4 regions of the Pseudomonas sp. AC463 genome follow, and region 4 is predicted to be linked to each of the others. Evidence: predicted binding sites of a transcription regulator. Region 4 holds the regulator's gene; each other region holds the start of a gene.
The links. The regulator FliA, encoded in region 4, starts transcription of late flagellar genes. The targets are predictions, from matches to a motif close to CTAAAGTTTNNNNNNNNNNNGCCGNTAA.
Positions count from the first base shown of each region.

Region 1: a site for FliA is predicted at 2,159-2,186, ahead of AC0IYH_RS00160 (methyl-accepting chemotaxis protein). Genes of this name have one in related genera too.
Region 2: a site for FliA is predicted at 1,330-1,357, ahead of motA (flagellar motor stator protein MotA). Genes of this name have one in related genera too.
Region 3: a site for FliA is predicted at 2,807-2,834, ahead of AC0IYH_RS03950 (flagellin N-terminal helical domain-containing protein). Genes of this name have one in related genera too.

Region 1 covers NZ_CEEDDZ010000001.1:29,750-35,691, forward strand. The annotation lists gene AC0IYH_RS00150 (hypothetical protein) at 1-128, shown strand, start outside; gene AC0IYH_RS00155 (VOC family protein) at 140-496, opposite strand; gene AC0IYH_RS00160 (methyl-accepting chemotaxis protein) at 555-2,048, opposite strand; gene AC0IYH_RS00165 (TonB-dependent siderophore receptor) at 2,228-4,390, opposite strand; gene AC0IYH_RS00170 (lysostaphin resistance A-like protein) at 4,602-5,333, opposite strand; gene AC0IYH_RS00175 (hypothetical protein) at 5,370-5,942, opposite strand, start outside.
Region 2 covers NZ_CEEDDZ010000015.1:186,367-192,308, forward strand. The annotation lists gene motB (flagellar motor protein MotB) at 1-406, opposite strand, end outside; gene motA (flagellar motor stator protein MotA) at 410-1,261, opposite strand; gene AC0IYH_RS19955 (HDOD domain-containing protein) at 1,429-2,964, shown strand; gene AC0IYH_RS19960 (rhodanese-like domain-containing protein) at 3,022-3,837, shown strand; gene asd (archaetidylserine decarboxylase) at 3,854-4,714, shown strand; gene serB (phosphoserine phosphatase SerB) at 4,787-5,942, opposite strand, start outside.
Region 3 covers NZ_CEEDDZ010000002.1:377,629-383,570, reverse strand. The annotation lists gene fliD (flagellar filament capping protein FliD) at 1-797, opposite strand, end outside; gene AC0IYH_RS03955 (flagellar protein FlaG) at 878-1,228, opposite strand; gene AC0IYH_RS03950 (flagellin N-terminal helical domain-containing protein) at 1,303-2,727, opposite strand; gene AC0IYH_RS03945 (ketoacyl-ACP synthase III) at 2,993-3,922, opposite strand; gene AC0IYH_RS03940 (flagellar hook-associated protein 3) at 4,201-5,835, opposite strand; gene flgK (flagellar hook-associated protein FlgK) at 5,850-5,942, opposite strand, start outside.
Region 4 covers NZ_CEEDDZ010000031.1:45,618-51,559, reverse strand. The annotation lists gene flhA (flagellar biosynthesis protein FlhA) at 1-207, shown strand, start outside; gene flhF (flagellar biosynthesis protein FlhF) at 220-1,536, shown strand; gene fleN (flagellar synthesis regulator FleN) at 1,643-2,476, shown strand; gene fliA (RNA polymerase sigma factor FliA) at 2,473-3,213, shown strand; gene AC0IYH_RS27570 (chemotaxis response regulator CheY) at 3,385-3,759, shown strand; gene AC0IYH_RS27565 (protein phosphatase CheZ) at 3,778-4,566, shown strand; gene AC0IYH_RS27560 (chemotaxis protein CheA) at 4,578-5,942, shown strand, end outside.

The sequences.
Region 1 (5,942 bases), on a different contig from region 4:
TCAAAAAGGCTCACCCATTCCTGGCCCACGTGGCGATAACCAACCTGTCCCAAGACCTGCAATTTCCAGGCTGGCCTAATACAAAGGCCACGGATGTATTTGGAAAAGGACTGTGCAAGGTGCAATAACGCGTTCAGGCCTACCCCTGATCGCTCCACACCGCCAACTCATACCCATCCGGATCGCTGAAGTGAAACCGGCTGCCGCCCGGAAACGCAAACGTCTCGCGGGTAATCACCGCGCCCAGGGCTTTTAGCCGCTGCTGGGTGTCCGCGAGGTTATCCGAGTACAGGATGATTAAAGGGCCGCCCGGGCGAACCGGCTCGCCGGTGGTGAAACCACCGGTCAGGCGGCCATCGCTGAATTCGCTGTAGGTGGGGCCGTAGTCGACGAATGTCCAGCCGAACGCGCGGCCGTAGAAGGCTTTGCTGCGGGCAATGTCGCCCACGTTGAGTTCGATGTTGTCGATCTGTCGGTCTTTTCCGCGAACGCCCATGGTTGCCTCCTTGGCTGCTGTTTACGCGGGCGAGTGTAGCGTATTTGCCCTTCAGGCCTCACGGATGAAACTTCCTCCCCAGCGCATCCAGCCGCACGGCAATCGGGGGCAATTGCTTGCTGCTGCGGGCCAGCATTTCCACGTCGTCGGCGGTGCTCTGTGCAATGCTCTGCACCGACTGCAAGCGCCCGACAATCTCGAGGTTGGCCGCCGTCTGTTCGCGGGTGGTGCTCACGATGTGCCCGTTGAGTTGATCGATCTGGCTGATGTCGTTGCCTACCGCGCGGAGCATTTCGACGGCGACTTGGCTGTCTTCCACGCAGCGTTCCACGCCCTGGCGGCTGTCGTGCATGGCTTCGACGGCCTGGCGGCTGCCTTGTTGCAAACCGTCGATGATGGTTTTGATTTCCTGGGTAGACACGGCGGTGCGCTGCGCCAGGCTGCGCACTTCGTCGGCGACCACGGCAAACCCACGGCCTTGCTCGCCAGCGCGGGCGGCTTCGATAGCGGCGTTGAGGGCCAGCAGGTTGGTCTGGTTGGCGATGCTGCTGATCACTTCAAGCACCGAGCCGATCTGTTCGGCCTGCACTGCCAGGCCCTGCACGGTCTGGTGGGTGCCTTCCAGGCGTGAGGCCAGTTGGGTGATTTCGTGCTGGGCGCGGCCGACGCTGTCCTGGCCGCGCAGGATTTGTTTACTCGCGACGCCGGCGTGTTCAACCGCTTGCTCAACGTGCACTGTAATGTTGCCCATGGCGTCTTCCATGCGCTGCATGGAGCCGGTCATTTGCGCGATTTGTGCCAGTTGGTGGCGGGCGCCGGTTTCCAGGGTGCCGCTGGCGTGGGCCAGTTCCTGGCCGAGTTGGCCGAGGCCGTGGGAGTCGCGCGCGACGCCGTCGATAAGGCCGGTTATCTGCTGCAGGAAGTGGTCGAAACGCTTGGTGAGGGACACATGCACTTTGCCTTCGCCCTGGGCGGTTTCGACGCTGAATTGCGAGGTGACGGCGAGCATCTTTTCCAGCATCTCCTGGCTTTCGACCGCGTCTTTGTGGCTGTGCAGGGCCAGGTAGAGCAGGGCGACGGTTTCCATCACCACGTAGAAGGCGTGCACGAAAATCATGCCCCAGCCGCCATGGTGCGCCATTACAAACACCGGCACACCCTGATGCTGCAACGCGTGGAACACCACGTGGTGCACGGCGATGGTCAGTGCTGCCACCAGGATCGGCAGCCAATCGCGGTAAAACGTCAGCACCGCCAGCAGGGCGAAAATGCCGAAGTGCGATTCGATCACGCCCTCGGCCTGGTTGATGTGCAATGCGGCCATGACCATCAGGCCTGCGCCGAGTGCACAGCGCATCACGCGGGTGCCGCCGATGGCACGGTACAGCGCGGTGAGCAGCAGGCTCGTGCCGCCGCCGACGATGAGCGCCTGCACCAGGGTGTCGTGCCAGAACGCCAGGCCTACAGAAAATACAAACATCAGCCAGATCAAAGCCAGCATGATGCGGTCGGCCTTGCGGTAGTACTCCCTAAAACGCATGCGTGCGGGCATTGACGCTTACTCCATGTGGACGAGCCAGGAACAAAGCATGCGGCGTGCCACTACGGCATGCCGGTACAGAGCAAAGCAGGGCGTTTTGCAGGTTCAAGGACGCCAATAGGCTATCGGCGGGTCGGGTAGCGACTTTAGGCGGGGGGGAGTTGGAGGGCCTTATCGGCCCTCCCTGTGTTTTAGAAGCTGTACTTGGCTGTCAGCATCATGTTGCGCGGGTTGCCGTAGCTGTCGCCGCCATAGCTCACGTCGCTGGCGATGGCGTTGTAATAACGGCGGTCAAAGATGTTGTTGGCGTTGACCTGCAGGTCCAGGTGGTCGTTAACCTTGTAGCCGGCCATCAGGTCGGTGACGGCGTAGGAACCCTGTTTGAGGCGGTAGGTGTTGCCATCGGTCAGCTTCACATCGTTGTACATCCGGCTCTGCCAGGACAGGTTGCCGCCGACTCGCAGCCGTTCCAGTGCGCCCTGGAAGCGGTAGCTGGTGGTCAGTTTGAACAGTTGCTCCGGCGTATCCGTGTCGAGCTGCTTGTTGACCAACTGCGGGTTGGCCTCATCCTTGATGGTGTGGGTACGTGCGTAGGTGTAGCCACCGCCGACCTGCCAGTTTTCGGTCAAGGCGCCTTGCAGTTCGAAGTCGATACCCTGGCTGCGCACCTTGCCGGAGGCTTCCGAGCAGGAGGCCTGCGGGCAGTTTGCGACGATCACCGACACGGCGCGGTTTTCCTGGTCGACGTTGAACAATGCCACGCTGGCATTCAACGCACCGCCCAGGTATTCACCCTTGATGCCGACCTCATAGTTCTTGCCGACGATCGGCTTGAGCGGGGTGGCGGAGGTGTCCTTGGCCGTCTGCGGCGTGAAGATATCGCTATAGCTGACGTAGACCGAATGGTGGTCGTCCAGCTCGTAGATCAACCCGGCGTAGCGGGTGAGGTTGCGGGTCACATGGTAGTCGCTGTCGTTACTGCCATGGGCGTCGTAGTCGTACCAGTCCAGGCGCGCGCCGAGGATCAGCTTCAACGGGTCGGCCAGGCTCAGGCGGGTGGTCACGTAGACGCCGTCCTGGGTGGTGACTTCGCGGTCGTTGCCGGTGTGCACGAAGTCCGGCTTGCCGGCAGTGAGCGGCCAGTTCAGGTTGTAGGGGCTGTAGTTGTGGGTGGTCATGTCGTAGATGCGGCGGCTGGCGCCCACTACCAGTTCATGGGTGCGCCCGAACGCCTGGAACGGGCCGCTGGCAAAGGCGTCAATGCCGGCCTGGTCTTCATCGTAAGAGGCCTGGTACACCGTGCGCGCCAGTGTGTTGGCGACCCAGCGCGACTGGTAGGAACCGGAGAACAACGCGTTCTGCTGCGCGTAGTTGGCATTGACCTGAAGTTTCCAGTCATTGGCCAGTTGCTGGCGCAACTCGGCGAATACCGTGTTGATTTCCTGGTCCTTGTTCTCCCAGTCGGTGCCGGGGTTGTAGGAGCGCGGCAGGTTCAGGTGATGGCCATCCTGGCCGATCATCGAGGAGCCCCAGAAATAGTTGGTCTTGTCCTTCTGGTTGGAGAAACCGAGGGTCAGGCTGGTGTCTTCGCTCAGGTCGGCCTCGGTGACGGCGTAGAACAGGCCGTGATACGACTCGACGTCATCGATAAAGCTGTTGGCATCGCCGTAGGAGGCGACCACCCGGCCACGCAAGGTGCCGCTGTCATTGAGCGGGCTGGAGGCGTCGATTTCACCACGGTAGTCGTCCCAGGTGCCGGCGGAGCCGGTGAGGGTGACTTTCTGCTCGTCCAGTGGGCGTTTGCGCACCAGGTTGATGGCCGCCGACGGGTTGCCCGCGCCGGTCACCAGGCCGGTGGCGCCACGGACGATTTCGACGCGATCGAACATCGCCAGGTTCGGCTGGGCGCCCACCGACACGCCGTTGTAGCCGCTCGGGATGCCGTCATACATCAGGTTGTCGATGTCGAACCCGCGCGAGGTGTAGGACTCCCGGCCAGGGCCGTTGGAGTAGTTGAGGAACAACCCCGGCGTGGCGTTGACCACGTCATTGATGCTGGTCATCGCCTGGTCGTCCATACGCTGGCGCGTAATCACGCTGACGGCCTGCGGGGTTTCACGCAGGGTGAGCGGCAGCTTGGTCGCGGTCTTCATCGAACCGGTGGTGTAGGACTGTGTGCCTTCGGTGGTCTCGCTGAGTTGCGGCGCGCCGGAGACTTGGGTGGCGCCCAGTTCAATCGTGGTGGCCGGGGTTTCGGTGTCGGCGGCGAAGGCCGCGTGGGAAGTGGCAAGGCAGACCGCCAACGCGATCAGACTGGGTGTAAAACCTTTAGCGGCGTGTTGTTGCACAGACATCGAACGGACTCTCCCCAAAGTACCGTCCATGGCGAATAATAAAGATGTTGATAATTATTCGTATTAGTGTGCCGTACTGTGGCGGATAAAAAAAGCCTTTGGGATGAATCAGTTAACGAATTTTTCACATCTTAGGTGCAGGCGATTTGCCAGCTATAACGCGAAAGGGCGCCACTATCGGGTGTGGCGCCCCTTCACCGAGGAGGTTGGATCAGCCGTAAAACCCGGCCCACGCCCAGGTCCAATCCAGGCTCGACCCCAGCACTTCCGCCAGCATGTGCAACAGGATCGGCACCAGCAGGCCACCGCTGGCAATCCGCGCCCAGGCGAACAGGCAACCGACCACGAAGATCAAGGCCAGCGTGATCGAGCTGCCGTATTGGGTATGCAGGGCGGTGAACAAGGCTGACGTCACGATAATCGCAACCCACTTCCACACCACACTGCGCTCATACGGAAACAGGCGAAGCAGGTAGTGCCGCATCATCAGTTCTTCGGCGATGGGCACAAGGATGATCAACGAGGCGAGCTTGATCAGGGTTTGCCCCTGAGTCAGGCCGCTGAACAGTTCTGCCATGAACGCTTCACGCGGCTGGTTCATCACGATCACGGCGAGCCCGCACAACGCATAGAGGGCGATGACGCTGATCGCGCCCAGGCGCATGGGTTGGCGGATGCGGTTGCCGTAAAACCTCGCGGCGAGGTTGCGCCGGTGCTGCACAACGAACAGGCCTGCCAGCAGCACTGCAATCACGCCGAGGTTGGTGATAAACATCACGTAGTGCTGCATCTCTGGCGGGGTCAGCAACAGGCCCGGAACCGGTGCCAGGGTGAAGATCAGGGCCGCCAGTACAAACATCCCGAGGCGTCTGAAGAAGCGGAAGTCGGAGGGCGAGGGGGTTGTGTCGCGGGTAGTGTCCGAGGGGGTTAGAACGTGTGTCACAGTTGCTCCTTGCGTGCGATTAAATAAAAGTTTCTTTTAAACGTTGTTCGCTGTGTTTTTGACATCTGGATACATCAGCGGCAGGTACGGGATCACAGCGTTGCTGGAACTGGTTCTAATGTTTATTGCGATAGGAGAACAGTAACTAATGATTTTGTCAAAATTTTCGCCGGCACGTTTCTTGTAGCGAAATGGAAAGTCTATAGTTATAGTCGAGTTGTCAGTTTTTATTTTTGCATAGGAGCGCAAGTATTCGTCAGGGAAAAAGTCTGGACTTATTTTGCTCCCAATTTTCAGGAGTGAGAAGAAATGGCTGGAATTATGCTGTGTTGTGTTGTTGGATGTGAGGTGTTTTGGGAAAAGCGACTTATTCAGCTCGGTTAAACAGCTGAGTACGAAGCCAATTGATCTAAGCAGTAAGTGGTTTAGGGAAAATGCGGTGCTCACCGTACTTTTATACTTTTTGTGAATATCAGGTGCTGGGCCAAGCTGGTTTTCTGCACCGACAGCTACCTGAATGTAGAATCCAGAAACCTCAACATTGTTGTGGTTGGTGAGTTTTGTCAGCGCAATTTTTGCATGGTCGTGTTTAAGCCGATTGGCCATTTT
Region 2 (5,942 bases), on a different contig from region 4:
GGTTTTCTTCGACCTTGGTCTGCAACTCTTGCAGCAACAGTTCCAGGCGTTCCTGCTCGACCTGCTCGGCCATGGCCTCGACGGTGTCACGTTCGATCGGGATTTTTTCCTGGGGCGCTTCGGTCTTGATTTCCGGGTTGATGGTGCGCTCAGGCGCCAGCTGCGGCGAGCCGCCCAGGTCGATCACGAAGGGCGTGCCGCTTTCCGAGAAACCGATCGGGTCTTTGAAGTAGCCGGCGATGGCGATCTTCTGTTCGGGCGTTGCGGTGGACATCAGCCACAGCACCAGGAAGAACGCCATCATCGCCGTCGCAAAGTCGGCGAAGGCGATTTTCCAGGCGCCGCCATGGTGCCCCGCAGCGAAGCGCTTGACGCGCTTGATGATTATCGGCTGGTTGTTTTCCATGGCTTAGCGACCGCGAACCGCTTGTTCCAGCTCGGCGAAGCTTGGGCGGTGCTTCGGATACAGAACCTTGCGGCCGAACTCCACCGCCAGCGATGGCGGCATGCCGGAAGCGGACGCCACCAGGCTGGCCTTGATCGATTCGTACAAGTTGATTTCTTCCTTGGCGTCGTGTGCCAGGGAGGTCGCCAGCGGACCGAAGAAGCCGTAGGCCGCGAGAATACCGAAGAAGGTACCGACCAGCGCCGCACCTACGTGCATGCCGATGGCGGCCTGATCACCCTCGCCCAACGAGGCCATGGTCACCACGATACCGAGTACCGCCGCGACGATACCGAAACCGGGCATGCCGTCGGCGATGCCGGTCACGGCGTGCGATGGGTGCTCCAGCTCTTCTTTAAGGCTGAACAGCTCCATGTCGAACAGGCCTTCCAGCTCATGGGGGGCCATGTTGCCGGAGGACATGATGCGCAGGTAATCACAGATGTAGGCGGTCATGCGCTCATCTTTGAGCACGGCCGGGTATTTGGCGAAAATCGGGCTGGCGGCGGCGTCTTCGATGTCGGCCTCGATGGCCATCATGCCTTCGCGGCGGCTCTTGTTGAGGATCTCGTAGACCAGGCCCAACACCTCAAGATAGAAAGTGTGGGTGAAGCGCGAACCGAACATGGCCAGGGATTTTTTGATCACGTGCATGGTCATGTAGCCGGGGTTCGCCTGCAGGAAGGCACCCAGCGCCGCACCACCGATAATCAACACCTCGAAAGGCTGGATCAGTGCCGCAATTTTACCGTGGGACAGGACGTACCCGCCGAGCACGCTCGCGAAGACGACGATGATGCCGATAATTTTAGCCATAGGAGATGAGTACTTGCGCCGTCGGGTTCATGGACATATTTGGTGTAACTGAAAAACTCTTGTTCTACTTATCGGCAAAACTGCGCCAGACTATAGCCCGTTAAGGCGAAAAGCCAGTTCGGCCCGCTCCGGGCGTGTTGACCGCAAGTGATGATCGCGCCCCAATCATGGCTAATGAAACGACAGTCCCAACTGCAAAACCCAACTCTCTCGCCGCTTGGATCAAGCGCCTGGACGATGTGCTCCTGCCTGTTCCCCAGGCCAGCCACGACCGCGTGTGCAAAGGCATCCGCGATAGCCGCAGTTCGTTGCGAGATATTGCCGAACTGATGCAGAGCAGCCCGGCGCTGGTGCTCAGCGTGATGCGTGAGGCAAATAGCCACACCCAAGGCAGCCTGGCGGAACCGGCGGAAAACCTCGAAGTGGCGCTCAACCGCCTTGGCCTCAAGCGCGCCGAAGAACTGCTGGCGCGCCTGCCTTCGGTGCCCGAGCACGAGATACCCGTGGCCTTGCGCCAACTGCTGCTGGTGAGCCAGCACGCCTCACAGCAAGCCAACGGTTTGTTCGGCAGCCGCCTGGCGCGGCTGTGGCAAGACATCCACTGGGGCAGCCTGTTGTTTCTCTCGCCGCTGTGGCCGATGGCGGTGGCCTACCCCAAGCTGTTGGAAGAATGGGAGCTGCGGGTTATCCACAAAGGCGAGCGAGCCCGCAAGGTTGAACAGGAACTGTTCGGCGTACGCCTGCTGGACCTGTGCCTGGGCCTGACCGAAACCTGGCACCTGCCGATCTGGGTGTCTCAGGGCTATACCTTGCTGCGCAACGAGCAGCGCTTGCTGGTCAAGGCGCTGCATATCGCCCGCGAAGACGATCCGCTGCGCCATCAGCAATTGCTCGATGCCGAACCCAACCTGCGCCGCTGGCTGAACCAGCCTGCCAACACCGTACTGCTGGCCAACGGCCTGGCGATGTCGGCCCAGGAATCCTGGACCTGCCCGCACACCCAGCGCTGGCAATACCTCACTGCGCTGTACCTGCAACAGCCCTTGGGCGAGGTGCAGCAATTGGTTCACCAGCAGGCCGCGACCAGCGCCCGCAGCACCTTGATGCCCGACCTCTGGCACCCGGCGCTGTCGCTGATCTGGCCGTGGCATGTGCAAAAAATCCACCGTGGCCTGCTGCCGGCGCCACCGCCCACCGCCGAGGCCCTGGCCGTTTGGCGCAAGCGCTGCACCGAATTGCTGGTGGAGCCGAGCCGCTTTGCCAACGCCATGCACTTGACCACCTGCGCCCGCGAGGCCCTGGTGGCCAGCGGTATGCAACGGGTCATGCTGCTGATGACCGATCGCGCCCAGAGCACCTTGCGTGTGCATCAGGTCGACGGCCTGCCCAAGGACGCCGACAACCTGAGCCTGGACGTGGTCAACAGTACCTTGCTGCAGCGCCTGATGGAAAAATCTGCCCAGGTGCGGCTCACCCCGGACAACCACGCCCAGTTCTCGGCCCTGCTGCCGCCGATCCTGCGCCGGATGTTTACCGGCGAGCACCTGCTGCTGCGCTCCTTGAGCTGCAACGGCAAGGTGGTGATGCTGATGGTGGCCGACCAGGGCGGCGGGCCGTTCTCGGAAACCACCGTGCAGGCCTTTGGCAAAACCGCCCAGTGCATCGAGAAAGCCCTGCATAGCTTTACCAACCGCAGCGCCTGATGCTTGCGCTACAATCGCCGTCCTTTATCGCCAACATTTGTGCCCAGGAGACCTCACATGCCTGACTTCTCTGGCTTGCCGCTGGTGATCGAATCCAGCGACCTTATCGGTCAACTGGATGCCGAACACCTGATTCTGGTGGACCTCACCAGTGCCGCCCGCTACGCCGAAGGGCACATCCCCGGCGCGCATTTCGTTGACCCCAAACGCACCCAACTGGGCCAGCCGCCGGCACCCGGCCTGCTGCCCCACAAGGCCGACCTGGAAAAACTCTTCGGCGAACTCGGCCACACGCCGGACGCCACCTACGTGGTCTACGACGACGAAGGCGGCGGCTGGGCCGGGCGCTTCATCTGGATGCTCGACGTGATCGGCCACCAGAAATACCACTACCTCGACGGCGGCCTGCTGGCGTGGCTGGAGGAACAACACCCGGTCTCCACCGAGGTACCTTCCCCGGTCGGCGGCCCGGTCAGCCTCACGCTGCACGACGGCCCCACCGCCACCCGCGAATACCTGCAAAGCCGCCTCGGCGCGGCCGACCTGGGCATCTGGGACGCGCGCGGCCCGCTGGAGTACTCCGGCGAAAAAGTGCTGGCGGCCAAAGGCGGGCACATTCCCGGCGCAGTGAACTTCGAATGGACCGCCGGAATGGACAAGGCGCGCAACCTGCGCATCCGCCGCGACATGCCGCAGATCCTCGAAGACCTCGGGCTGACCAAAGATAAAGAAATCATCACCCACTGCCAGACTCACCACCGCTCTGGCTTCACCTACCTGGTGGCCAAGGCGCTCGGTTATCCGCGAGTCAAAGGTTATGCCGGTTCCTGGGGCGAATGGGGCAACCACCCAGACACCCCCGTAGAGATTTAAGGTTTAAGGACAGTAAATGAAAAAGCAGTTGTTTATCCTCAGCCAGTACCTGCTGCCACACCACCTGCTGTCGCGGTTGGCCGGCTGCATTGCCGAGTGCCGCGTGCGCTGGTTCAAGAACGCCTTCACCACCTGGTTCGCCAAGCGCTATCAAGTGGACATGTCCCAGGCCCTGGTCGAAGACGTCACCGCCTACGAGCATTTCAACGCTTTCTTCACCCGCGCGTTGAAAGACGGCGCCCGCCCGCTGGATCAAACCCCTGGCGCGGTGCTGAGCCCCGCCGACGGCGCGATCAGCCAACTTGGCCCGATCGAGCATGGCCGCGTGTTCCAGGCCAAGGGCCACAGCTTCAGCGTGCTGGAATTGCTGGGCGGCGACGCGGCCGTGGCGGCGCCCTTCATGGGCGGCGATTTCGCCACTGTGTACCTGTCGCCGAAGGACTACCACCGCGTGCACATGCCACTGGCCGGCACCCTGCGCGAGATGGTCTACATTCCCGGGCGCATCTTCTCGGTGAACCAGACCACCGCCGAGAACGTGCCGGAACTGTTTGCACGCAACGAACGCGTTGCCTGCATTTTCGACACCGAACGCGGCCCGATGGCCGTGGTGTTGGTGGGCGCGATGATCGTCGCGTCGATTGAGACCGTATGGGCCGGGCTGGTGACGCCGCCGAAACGCGAACTGAAAACATTCCGCTACGACGAAGCCGCCCGCGCGCCGATCCACCTGGAAAAGGGTGCGGAGCTGGGTCGCTTCAAGCTGGGTTCGACTGCGATTGTGCTGTTCGGGCCGGATCAGGTTAAGTGGGTTGAAGAACTGGTGGCGGGTTCGGCGGTGCAGATGGGTCAGGGTATGGGCTTGCCGAAGGCCTGATCTAAAGCCGATTGCAGTTCAAATGTGGGAAGGGGCTTGCCCCCTCCCACATTTTTGTCCGCGCTTTGTCAGTTACAGCTGACCATCACGGTCACGCAAGCCAAGTAGATACAACACCCCATCCAACCCCAGCGTCGAAATCGCCTGCTTGGCCGACTGTTTCACCAACGGCTTGGCCCGAAACGCCACGCCCAACCCGGCAATTGCCAGCATCGGCAAGTCATTCGCCCCGTCGCCGACCGCAATGGTCTGCTCCAGACGCAAGCCTTCCTTGTGGGCCAACTCCTTCAGCAAGTCCGCTTTGCGCTGGGCGTCGACAATCGGCTCCACCGCCACGCCGGTCACTTTGCCATCCACCACTTCCAGCTCGTTGGCGAACACGTAGTCGATGCCCAGCTTGGCCTGCAATTGCTTGGCGAAGTAGGTGAAGCCGCCGGACAGGATCGCAGTCTTGTAGCCCAGGCGCTTGAGTTCGGCGAACAGGGTTTCGGCGCCCTCGGTCAGGCGCAGAGAGGCGCCGATGGAGTCCAGCACGCTCACGTCCAGGCCTTTGAGCAGGGCCAGGCGCTCCTTGAAGCTGGCGCGGAAGTCCAGCTCACCGGCCATTGCGCGCTCGGTAATCTCGGACACCTGCTCGCCCACGCCGGCAGCCTTGGCCAACTCGTCGATGACTTCGGCTTCGATCAGCGTGGAGTCCATGTCGAACACGGCCAGGCGGCGGTTGCGGCGAAACAGCGAGTCTTCCTGGAAGGCGATATCCACATTCAGTTCCTGGGCCACGCTGAGGAACTCGGCGCGCAGGGCCTGCGGGTCGGCCGGCTCACCGCGCACGGAGAACTCGATGCAGCCCTTGCCCTTGTCGGCCGGCGTGTCCAAGGGCATACGCCCCGACAGACGGTCGATATGGTCGATATTCAAGCCGTACTGCGCGGTGATTGAGCTCACGCGCTGCAGTTGCTCGGCAGTAACCTTGCGGGTCAGCAGGGTGACGATATGGCGCTTCTTGCCCTGGCCGGCCACCCAATGCTGGTAGTCCTCTTCGGACACCGGGGTGAAACGCACCTGCTGATCCAGCTTGTAAGCCGTGAACAGGATGTCCTTGAGCACCGACGAGGCCTGCTCGGTGCTGGGGATTTCCACCAGGATGCCGAACGACAGGGTGTCGTGGATCACCGCCTGGCCGATGTCGAGAATGTTCACACCACCCTGGGCCAGAACACCGGTAATG
Region 3 (5,942 bases), on a different contig from region 4:
GTAATCAGCGTGGCGTTCCTTACGGCGTCTACACCACCTGTATCGCCAGCCGTCGTCAGTGCAGAAACCGACACCAGCTTGATGTTCACCCCGCTGAGGGCGCCTTCAATGCTGTTGGTCTTGGAAACGGATTTGACACCATCAATGCTGTACAGCGCATCCAACGGCTTATCAACCACCGTCGCGCCGGTGTCCAACCCGGAAGTGCCCGACAGCGTCAGGTCCGAGCCCGTACCCATGGTGGTCGAGGTCAGGATCAGCCGCGAGCCGTTGGAGTCAGTCTGGATGTTGGCACTCAAGCCCGAGGTGCCGAACTGGGTGTTGATCGAGTCACGCACCTGTTGCAGGGTCGCACCGGCGGGCACGCTCAGGTCGTAGCCCTTGCCCGACTGGGTAATGGTCAGGGTCGTCGGCTTGTCGGTGGCGTTTACCACGGTGGTTGCACCACCGGCGTAGTTTGCACTCGACAACTTGGACGCCTGCGCCAGCTGGCTCACGATCAAACGGAAACTACCGTTGGAGGCCGTGTTGCTGGCCGTCATGGTGGCGACCTTTTCGTCCGAAGAAGAGCCGGTCAAGCCAGTGAAGCTGTTGCCCGTGGACATGGTGTCCAGGGCGCCACGGAACGCATCCAGCGCCGCCTGAATCTTGCCGATCGAAGACAGCGTGGTGGTCGCTTTCGCGGACGCGGTATTGATCTGCGTCTGCTTGGGCACCTTCTCGGCGTTGACCAAGGATGTCACGATCGCTTGCGTATCGATGTTCGAACCGATACCACTTACCGTTGAACCCGCCATCATCTATCTCCTGTTCGGTGGCTGCCGTTATCTTGACTTATTACGCCTCAAGCCACGACAGCAACAAGTTTCATGCCAGCTCAGGCCTTGTCGTCAAACAACAAGTTGCTTGCGCTGGAAAGGTTCTGTGCCAGCTTCAATGCTGTTTCCGACGGAATCTGGCGAATCACTTCACCATTGTCGGTATTGATGACCTTGACCACCACACGGTGGGTGGAATCATCAATCGAAAAATCCAGGCTGCGCTGAGTCGATTGTACAAACTCACGCATATCGGTAACCGCTTTTTCCAGGTCCGCGCGCTCCGGCTGCTTGCCGATGGCGGGTGCTTCCTGGACGGTGTTAATGCTTTTGTCGGCTGCCACCTGAGCAGGTGCGCTTTGAGGTGCAACCGGCTGATAAGACTGGTTCAGCTTTACACTCATGTCCATGTCAAATCTCCTCTAAACCGAAAAAACGGAAGGGCACGTAGACGCGCCCTTCCGTTAGTTACCAAGCGCTGGAATTACTGAAGCAGTTTCAGTACAGCGGATGGCAGCTGGTTAGCCTGCGACAGGATCGCGGTGGAAGCCGACTGCAGGGTTTGTTGCTTGGTCAGCTCGGCGGTTTCGGAAGCGAAGTCGACGTCCTGAACGGTGGAACGTGCAGCGGTGGAGTTCTTCTGAATGTTCTGCAGGTTGTCTGCAGTGGTAGTCAGACGGTTCTGGGTAGCACCCAGGCCCGAACGAACGCCGTCGATGGTGCCGATGGCCTTGTCGATTACAGCCAGGGCGTTCTGTGCCTTGGTAGCGTCGGTCACGTCGGTTTGAGCAACGGTGGTCTTGGTCGAAGCAGCTTCGGTGGCAGCACCGGCAGCGAACAGACCGGCAACACCAGCGCCAGCCAGGGAGTAGCCTTTGGCGGAGTCCAGCGACACTTGACCGGTAACGATCAGGTTGTCGGCCAGGGCAACGGCAGTACCGTAAGCGCCTGCACCGTCTTTAGCAGCAACAGTTACCGAACCAGGAGCAGTCGAGCCGCTGACCACGATGTTTTCACCGGTGTCGGACTTCACTTCCAGAGTCTTTTTGCTTTCGTCGTAGCTGACGCTGATACCCAGCTTGGCGGCGTTGGATTTCAGTTGGTCGGCCAGGCCGGCTTGGCTGGTCACACCTTTGAAGTCAACGGCAGCACCGCCAACGGTCAGGGTAAACGAGGCAGGAGCCAGTTTGGCGGCAGCTTCGTCTACAGCGAACTTGGCTTCGGTGCTGGAAGTTGCAGTCAGGCCACCGATGATGCCGTTCAGGTTGCTGGCGATGGTTTTAGCCGAGTCACCTACACCGGCAGTGTAGGTACCGGTTTGGCCGTTACCCGTTACAACGATGTCGCCTGCAACAGTACCGGTGCCTGGAGCGATGGCAACGCTTTTCAGCTGCTGGGAGCCGATGTTGTTGGCCGAAACGTTTTCCAGGCTCAGGTTGATGGTTTCGTTAGCGTTGGCGCCAACCTGGATAGCTTTGGTACCGTACGAACCGTCCAGCAGCTTCTGGCCACCGAAAGTGGTGGTGGTGGAGATACGGGTCAGTTCCGAAGTCAGAGCCTGGTATTCGTCGTTGTTCGACTTACGGTCGTCAGCGCTGAGGGAGCCAGTAGCGGAGGACAGAGCCAGGGTACGCATTTTTTGCAGGATGTCGGTCGAAGCCTGCATCGCGCCTTCAGCGGTTTGAGCGATGGAGATACCGTCGTTCACGTTTTTTACTGCTTGGCCCAGGCCGTTGATTTGGCTGGTCAGGCGGTTAGCGATCTGCAGGCCGGCAGCGTCGTCTTTAGCGCTGTTGATACGCAGGCCGGAAGACAGGCGCTGCATGGAAGTGGCCAGGGCGCCGCCAGCTTTGTTCAGGTTACCCTGAGTAGTGATCGAAGCAATGTTGGTGTTTACTGTTAAAGCCATGACGAAATCCTCGTTGGATGGATACTGCGGCTTCCGGCCCTGGCAACCGCCGGGTGTGGCCTGAGAACCTACGTAATAGTTATCGTCGTGGTGGGCAGTTGCTTGAGGATTTTTTTGATTTTTTTTACTGGCGCCGTGCCACCCCTTGCAATTCAAGGGTTTACGTCAGCTCAAAACCCCGCATTCATTGGCTTTTCTGGCGCCAAATAAAAAACGCCGATGATCGTTCGATCATCGGCGTTTTCGCTTGCAACCTATTAAGGTGTTACGGGCGATAGAGAATCGCCGATCCCCACGACAGGCCCACACCAAAACCGCTGATGGCCACGCGCTTCCAGGTGGCGTCCATCACGTGCTTTTCCAGCAGCAGCGGAATGCTCGACGACACGGTGTTGCCGGTCTCGACCATGTCCTTGATGAACTTGTCCACCGGCGCATCTTCAAAGCGGCGCGCCACGGCGTCGACAATCGCCGCACTGCCCTGGTGAATGCAGAACGCATCGATCTCATCGGCCTTGAGGTTCGATTCGTTGAGCAGCTCGTGCAAGTGCGCCGGCACTTTAAGCAGTGCGAAGTTGAAGACCTGGCGGCCGTTCATGAAGAACACGCCGTCGCTGACCTTCAAATGCGGGGCGCCGGAGCCGTCGGTGCCGAACTTCGACTTGCCCAGCAGCCACGGCGCGTCTTCGCCCATCCAGGTGGCGGTGGCGGCGTCGCCGAACAGCATGGTGGTGTTGCGGTCTTCCGGGTCGACGATCTTCGAATACGGGTCGGCGGTGATCAGCAGGCCGTTTTTCAGGCCGGCGGCTTCCATGAAGCCCTTCATCGCGTAGATGCCGTAGACATAGCCGGAGCAGCCCAGGGAAATATCAAAGGCGGCGACGTGGGTCGGCAGGCCGAGTTTGTCCTGGACGATCGCGGCGGTGTGGGGCAATCCCTCTTCGTCGCCGTTCTGGGTGACGACGATCAGCGCGTCAATCGATTCGCGCTTCAAATCCGGGTTGTTGGCAAACAAAGCGTTGACCGCCTCGACACACAGATCGGAGGTTTCCTGCGCAGCTTCCTTGCGCGGCAGGAACGCCGAACCGATCTTGCCAATGATGAACTCTTCATCCTTGGCGAATTTGGCACCCTGGGCGTAGTTATCGATCCCGTCTGCCGGCACGTAACTGGCGATGCTTTTTATGCCAATCATTGTGGCTTCCCAATACTAAATAGCTGGAGAACACCCCGAGGGCTACGCCCGGGGTGCTGACAATAAAGGGGGGTAACCCCATAAAAAATTTCGCTGAAAGCCGCCCTGCACGGACCCTGTGACGACTTATCCTTTTCACACGATACAGTGAAGATGCGCTTTATGACTCACAGGTCACTCAATTGTGTGTGGTTTATGCAAAACCTTCAAACAATTAAACCCCGCAAATGCAAACGGCCCAGCCTGTTTCCAGGCTGGGCCGTTTGCGGTAACGCTGCTTACATCTTGTTGAACAGGCTCAACTGCGAGACTTTCACAAACGCCAGCTGCGAGGCTTCGAGCATGGTTTGCTGCAAGGTCAGGTTGATTGCCGCCTCACCCATGTCGATGTTGGCTAGGTCGCTCATGGTGGTCTTGTTGGCCAGGCCGACACTGGTGTTTTCGCTGGCCTGCACGTCGAGGGCGTTCTGGCGCGCGCCGATCGAGCCGCGCACATTGTCGACCTGGTCGGACGAATTGGTCAGGTTACTGACCGCCGCGTTCAAGGCGTCCTGGAGCTTCACGCGCGCCCCCGGGATACCGTCTGCCGGCAGTTCCAACGCCCGGCGCAGTTGGCCCAGGGTGTCGAGGGCGTTCTGGGTTTTCTGGGTGGTGTTGCCCACCGCAAACTGATCGCCGCCGTTCGGCGCGCTGCTCAGTTGGAAGGTGACGCCCGCCGCAGTGATGGTGTCCTTGGCTGGCGGTGTGCCGGCGACGACCGCGCCAGTGTCGATCGGCTTGCTGTTGGCGGTATAGGGCTGGGCATACACCTTGTACTGCGTCGCGTCGGTGTCGTCGAACTTGATCAGGATGCCGCTGTTGCCAGGAAAGGTGCTGGCATAGTCAGCCGAGCTGCTGACCGTCGCGCCAACCAATTGCGTCGCCGAGGTATTGCTCGCGGTGCGCGAGACGTTGAACGCGTCCGGCTTGGCGTTCAGGCTGAACTCACGCCCTGCCACCAGTGCATCGGCATTCGGCCCAGTGGAGGTGTCGGTCAGGTCGACGGTGATATCGAACTTGACCCCGCGCACGTTGATGCTGGCGCTGCCTTCCTTGGTGGAATCGAACGTGCCATTACCTGGGAGCTGCGAGGTAATGTCGTTGTTGTCCTTATCCCTCACCACGTACTGCGTGCTGCTGGTGAAGGTCACCTTGTACGGCTGGCCGTCGGCAAACTGCTTGGTGTAGTCGATGCCCGACGTGACCAGGCCTGCCGAGATCGCGACCTTGTGGTCATCCACCAGCGGCGGCGAAATCGCCGGCGCCACCGGGCCAGTTGCCGGCGCAATATAGTTGGACTGGGTGCGACTGGTGTTCACCGCCCCTTCCAGGATGGTCTTGCCGGTGTCGCTGGTGCGCACATTCAGGGTCTCGGACACCTGCAGGCTCAGCTCGTTTTCATCACCCTGGTAGCTGTAAGTACCATCGTTATTGCGCGAGTACGGCGGCGTGTCGGTCTTGGAACCGGAGAACAGGTAGTTGCCGGCCGAATCCTTGCTGTTAAGCAACCCAAGCAGCTGATCTTCCAGGGCGCCCACTTCGACCGCAATCGACTTGCGGTCAGCATCGCTGGTCACGCCGCCCGCGCGCAGGGCCAACTGGCTGCCGGCCTGGATCGTGGTGCTGATCGCCGTCAGCACGCTCTCTTCGTTGGTCAGCGTATTTTGAATGCTGGTGATATTGCCGCTGTACTGGGCCAGCATGTCTTTCTGCTGTTGCAGCATCAGCAGGCGTTGCGCGGCAACGGGATCATCGGCAGCGGTCTGCACACGCACGCCGGAACTGGCCTGCTGCTGGGCCTGCACCACACTGGAATAGTTGCTCTGATACTTGCTGGCACTGGTGTCGAAATACTGCTGAGTAGAAATGCGCATCGTCCCAGACTCCCTTAAAGACTATTGATCAGCGTACTGAAGGTTTCTTGCGCAGCCTTGATGATCTGCGACGACGCGGTGTAGTACTGCTGGAACTTGATCATGTC
Region 4 (5,942 bases):
GAGAAGCTGCAGCGTTCGTTGATCGACGCCGCACAGCGCCAGGAGATGCAGGGCCAACCGGTGATTCTGCTGGTGGCGGGCCCCGTCCGGGCGATGTTGTCGCGGTTTGGACGCCTGGCAGTACCGAATTTGCACGTTTTGGCTTATCAGGAAATTCCTGACAATAAGCAAGTGACTATCGTCGCGACAGTAGGGCCGAACGGCTGAGGGTAGTGGGTTATGCAAGTTAAGCGTTTTTTCGCCGCCGATATGCGTCAGGCCATGAAACTGGTCCGTGATGAGCTGGGCGCCGACGCCGCGATTATCGGTAACCGTCGTATTGCCGGCGGTGTCGAGCTGACGGCTGCCCTGGATTACACCCCTCAGGCCCTGGCCCCGCGCGTGCCGAACATGGAGCTCGAAGACGAGCTGCGCAAGACCGCGTCGCGCATCGTCTCGGCCCAGGCTGAATTGAGCATGCGTGGCGACAGCGATGCCACCACCAACCGCCAGTTGTTTGCCGGCCTGCCGCTGACCGCCGCCGAGCCGCTGGTTGAGCCTACGTTCAAAGAGCCGCCGCGTCCTGCCGCGCCAGCCCCGGCTGCCGCAGTCGACCAGCGTGTGTTCGACTCGATGCGCTTTGAACTCAACGGCCTGCGCGAGCTGCTCGAAGTACAACTCGGCTCCTTGGCCTGGACCCAGCTGCAAGGCAGCAAGCCGCAGCAGGCCAACCTGTGGCGTCGCCTGCAACGTATCGGCCTGTCCGGCCCGTTGTCCCGCGACCTGCTGGCGCTGACCACCGAAATCGAAGAACCCCGCCAGGCCTGGCGCATGTTGCTGGCGCACTTGGCGCGCATGATCGTCACCCCGGAAGTCGAGCCGCTGGAAGAGGGCGGTGTGATCGCCATGGTCGGCCCTGCCGGCATGGGCAAGACCACCACCCTGGCCAAGCTGGCGGCGCGGTATGTGCTCAAGTACGGCGCGCACAACATTGCGCTGGTGAGCATGGACAGCTACCGCATCGGCGCCCAGGAGCAGCTCAAGACCCTGGGCCGCATCCTGAATGTGTCGGTGACCCACGTAGACCCGGGCCAGTCCCTGGCCAACGCCCTCGACCCGCTGCTGCGCAAACGCGTAGTGCTGATCGACACCGCCGGCCTGCAAGCCAGTGATCCGGCGTTGCGCATGCAGCTCGAAAGCCTGGCCGGACGTGGGATCAAATCGAAAAATTACCTGGTGCTTGCAACCACCAGCCAGAAACAGGTTCTTACCGCTGCGTACCACAGTTACAAACGCTGCGGCCTGGCCGGTTGCATCCTCACCAAGCTCGATGAAACCGCGAGCCTGGGCGAGGTGCTGAGCCTGGCCATCAGTCATGAATTGCCGGTCGCCTACCTGACCGACGGCCCGCGGATCCCGGATGATCTGCATCTGCCGCGCCGTCATCAGTTGGTCAGCCGTGCAGTCAGCGTGCAAATGCAAGAAGAGCCTAGCGAGGAAGCGATGGCCGATATGTTCGCCGACCTCTACCACAACCCGGCAAAGCGGGTGGGTTGAGGGCAGGATGAACACCGTGAAATGTATCTACATCGATGGTCTGCAAGCGATTCACGCGGCCAAGCCATGTAGCCTGCGTCTAAGCAAGACAAGGTAAAGAAATAAAATGGGCAGCATGCATCCCGTACAGGTGATCGCGGTGACCGGCGGCAAAGGTGGCGTCGGGAAAACTAACGTGTCAGTGAATTTGTCCCTGGCCCTGGCAGAGCTTGGCCGTCGCGTCATGCTGCTGGATGCTGACCTGGGGCTGGCGAACGTCGACGTTCTGCTGGGACTGACGCCCAAACATACCCTCGCCGATGTGATCGAGGGCCGCTGTGAGCTGCGCGACGTGCTGCTGCAGGGCCCCGGTGGCATCCGCATCGTGCCGGCCGCTTCCGGCACCCAGAGCATGGTGCATCTGAGCCCGGCGCAGCATGCCGGCCTGATCCAGGCGTTCAGCGATATCGGCGACAACCTCGACGTGCTGGTGATCGACACCGCCGCCGGGATCGGCGAGTCCGTGGTCAGCTTCGTGCGCGCTGCGCAGGAAGTGTTGCTGGTGGTGTGCGACGAACCCACCTCGATCACCGACGCCTACGCCCTGATCAAACTGCTCAACCGTGACTACGGCATGAACCGCTTCCGCGTGCTGGCCAATATGGCCCAGAGCCCGCAGGAAGGTCGCAACCTGTTCGCCAAGTTGACCAAGGTCACGGATCGCTTTCTCGATGTCGCCTTACAATACGTCGGCGCAGTGCCCTACGACGAGTGTGTGCGCAAGGCTGTGCAAAAGCAGCGTGCAGTCTACGAAGCGTTCCCTCGTTCCAAGTGCGCTCTGGCGTTCAAGGCTATTGCCCAGAAGGTCGATACCTGGCCGTTGCCCGCCAACCCGCGGGGGCATCTGGAGTTTTTCGTCGAGCGATTGGTGCATCAGACGAGCGCAGGACCCGTGCTATGACAGCGACTGGCTACAACGCGTACAAGAAGTCTGCCCGTGACAGCCAAGGCGAATTGATCGAGCGCTACGCGCCCCTGGTCAAGCGCATCGCCTATCACTTGCTGGCACGCCTGCCCGCCAGCGTCCAGGTCGAAGACCTGATCCAGGCGGGCATGATCGGCCTGCTCGAAGTGTCGACCAAGTACGACGCGAGCAAGGGTGCGAGTTTCGAGACGTATGCGGGTATCCGCATCCGTGGCGCGATGCTCGATGAAGTGCGTAAAGGTGACTGGGCGCCGCGTTCGGTACACCGCAATACGCGCATGGTCAGTGACGCAATTCGCGCAATTGAAGCAAAAACCGGTCGCGACGCTAAAGATCACGAAGTTGCGGCCGAACTCCAATTGAGTCTCGACGATTACTACGGGATTTTGAACGATACCTTGGGCAGCCGCCTGTTCAGTTTCGACGACCTGTTGCAGGACGGCGAACACGAAGGGCTGCACGAGGACGGCGCGAGCGCTCATATGGAGCCATCGCGCGACCTGGAAGATGAACGTTTCCAGGGCGCCTTGGCCGACGCGATTGCCAATTTGCCGGAGCGTGAGCGGCTGGTGTTGGCGCTGTACTACGACGAAGAGCTGAACCTCAAGGAAATCGGTGAGGTCCTGGGGGTCAGCGAATCGCGGGTCAGCCAGTTGCATAGCCAGTGCGCAGCCCGCTTGCGGGGGCGTTTGGGAGAGTGGCGAGCGCGCTGACAGGCAGTGTTGGGGAGCACTGCAAAGCGAGGCCGCGAGGGTGATAGACCTTCGCGGCTTCAATCCGTGGTGCTCCCGGCAGTCCTTTTTGTGTAATGCCTGTTGATTGAAATGGCGCGTCCAGGTGCTGGGCGCGTTTAAGACTGCTTGGAGGTCGAATTGGACAAGAACATGAAAATCCTCATCGTTGATGACTTCTCAACGATGCGGCGGATCATAAAAAACCTGTTGCGTGACCTTGGGTTCACTAACACGGTCGAGGCGGATGACGGCATTACGGCGATTCCGATCCTCAACAGCGGGAGCATCGACTTTCTGGTAACAGACTGGAACATGCCGGGCATGACCGGTATCGACCTGCTGCGCCACGTGCGCGCTGACGAAAAGCTGCGCAGCCTGCCTGTGCTGATGGTGACCGCCGAAGCCAAGCGTGAGCAGATCATCGAAGCCGCCCAAGCTGGGGTTAACGGCTACGTGGTCAAGCCATTCACTGCATTGGCCTTGAAAGAGAAGATCGAAAAAATCTTCGAACGCATCCACGGCTAATGCCATCGCGGGGGAGCTATGGAGCATAAAGAATCATCACAGGGAGACTTCGAGTCGACCCTGAAAAAGCATGCTCACCAGTTGGTCGAAAGCCTTGAAAAAGGCCAGTTCGGCGACGCGGTGCAGTTGATCCATGAGCTCAACCAGACCCGTGACCGCGGCCTGTATCAGGAAGTGGGCAAGCTCACACGCGAGCTGCACAGTGCGATCGTCAATTTCCAGATTGATCCGCATATGCCCCAGGCCGAGGAAATCTCGCAGATCACTGATGCCACCGAACGCCTGTCCTATGTGGTCAGGCTGACTGAGGCGGCGGCCAACCGCACTATGGACCTGGTGGAAAACGCCACGCCCCTGGTCAATGGCATGGCCACTGAAGCTCAGGCCCTGAGCCACGACTGGGGCCGCTTCATGCGCCGGGAAGTGGGGGCTGAAGAGTTCCGTGAGCTGGCGCGTCGGGTTGAAGGATTTTTGTCGCGCAGCGAGCAGGAAAACCGCACGGTTTCCAGCAACCTCAACGACATTCTGCTGGCGCAGGATTACCAGGACCTCACCGGTCAGGTGATCAAGCGTGTGACCCAATTGGTCACCGAAGTGGAAAGCAACTTGCTCAAATTAGTGCTTATGGCAGGCCAGGTAGACCGCTTTGCAGGCATCGAACATGACCGCGAAGCGATCCTCTCGGAAAAAGATCCACAAAAACATCTCGCCAAGGGTGAAGGTCCGCAGATTCATGCCGATAAACGTGAAGACGTTGTGTCAGGTCAGGATGACGTAGATGACCTGTTATCCAGTTTAGGCTTCTAAGGAGCACCCACATGAGCTTCGGCGCCGATGAAGAAATCCTTCAGGATTTCCTTGTAGAGGCCGGCGAAATTTTAGAGCAACTGTCCGAACAACTGGTCGAGCTGGAAAGCCGCCCGGATGATGCGAACCTGCTCAATGCAATTTTTCGCGGTTTTCACACTGTAAAAGGGGGCGCCGGCTTCCTCCAGCTCCATGAGCTGGTGGAGTGCTGCCACATCGCCGAGAACGTGTTCGACATCCTGCGCAAGGGTGAGCGTCACGTTGATTCGGAATTGATGGACGTGATTCTCGAAGCACTCGATGCGGTCAACGGCATGTTCAGCGAAGTGCGCGAACGTGCTCCGATCACCGCCGCCACCCCGGAACTGCTGGCCGCCCTGGCGCGCTATGCAGAGCCTGCCGACCTGTCGGCGGCGCCGGTGGTTGAAGCCGCGCCGGAACCCGAGCCGCAAGCGGATGTGACGGACAGCGAGTTCGAACAGCTGCTCAATTCGCTCAACGCGGTGAAAGCCGAAGCTGAGGCGCCTGCAGCCGTTACTGCGCCCGCAGCGCCGACCAGCGAAGACATCACCGACGCCGAGTTCGAATCCCTGCTCGACCAGTTGCACGGCAAAGGCCAGTTCGCGGCCGACGCCGTGGCACCGGTCGCTGCGGCCGAGGCGCCTGCCGCCCCGGCCAGCACCGACATTACCGACGACGAATTCGAAGCGTTGCTCGACCAACTGCATGGCAAAGGCACGTTTGCGGCCGACGCTCTGCCGGAAGTCTCTGCGGCCCCTGCGCCAGCTGCCAGTGCGGCACCGGCTGGCGATGGCTTGATCTCCGATCACGAGTTCGAAGCGCTGTTGGACGATTTGCACGGCAAGGGCAAGTTCACCGAAGTGGCCCCGGCCGCCGCTGCAGCTGTTGCCACAGCGGCCCCGGTTGCCGCCAAAGCCGCCGCTCCGGCCGCCAAGCCTGCGCCAGCCCCGGCTGCCGCCCCGGCTGCCGCCCCGGCTGCCGCCCCGGCTCCAGCGCGTGCCGCTGCGGCCCCGGTTGCCGAGAAGCCTGCCAGTGAAGCCGAAACCACCGTGCGGGTCGATACCGCGCGCCTGGACGACATCATGAACATGGTCGGCGAACTGGTACTGGTGCGTAACCGCCTGGTGCGCCTGGGCCTGACCAGCGGCGACGAGGCCATGCAGAAAGCCGTGTCGAACCTCGACGTGGTGACGGCCGACCTGCAAACCGCGGTGATGAAAACGCGCATGCAGCCGATCAAGAAAGTCTTCGGCCGCTTCCCGCGCCTGGTTCGTGACCTGGCGCGCCAGCTGAAGAAAGAGATCAACCTGGAACTGGTGGGTGAAGAAACCGACCTCGACAAAAACCTTGTCGAG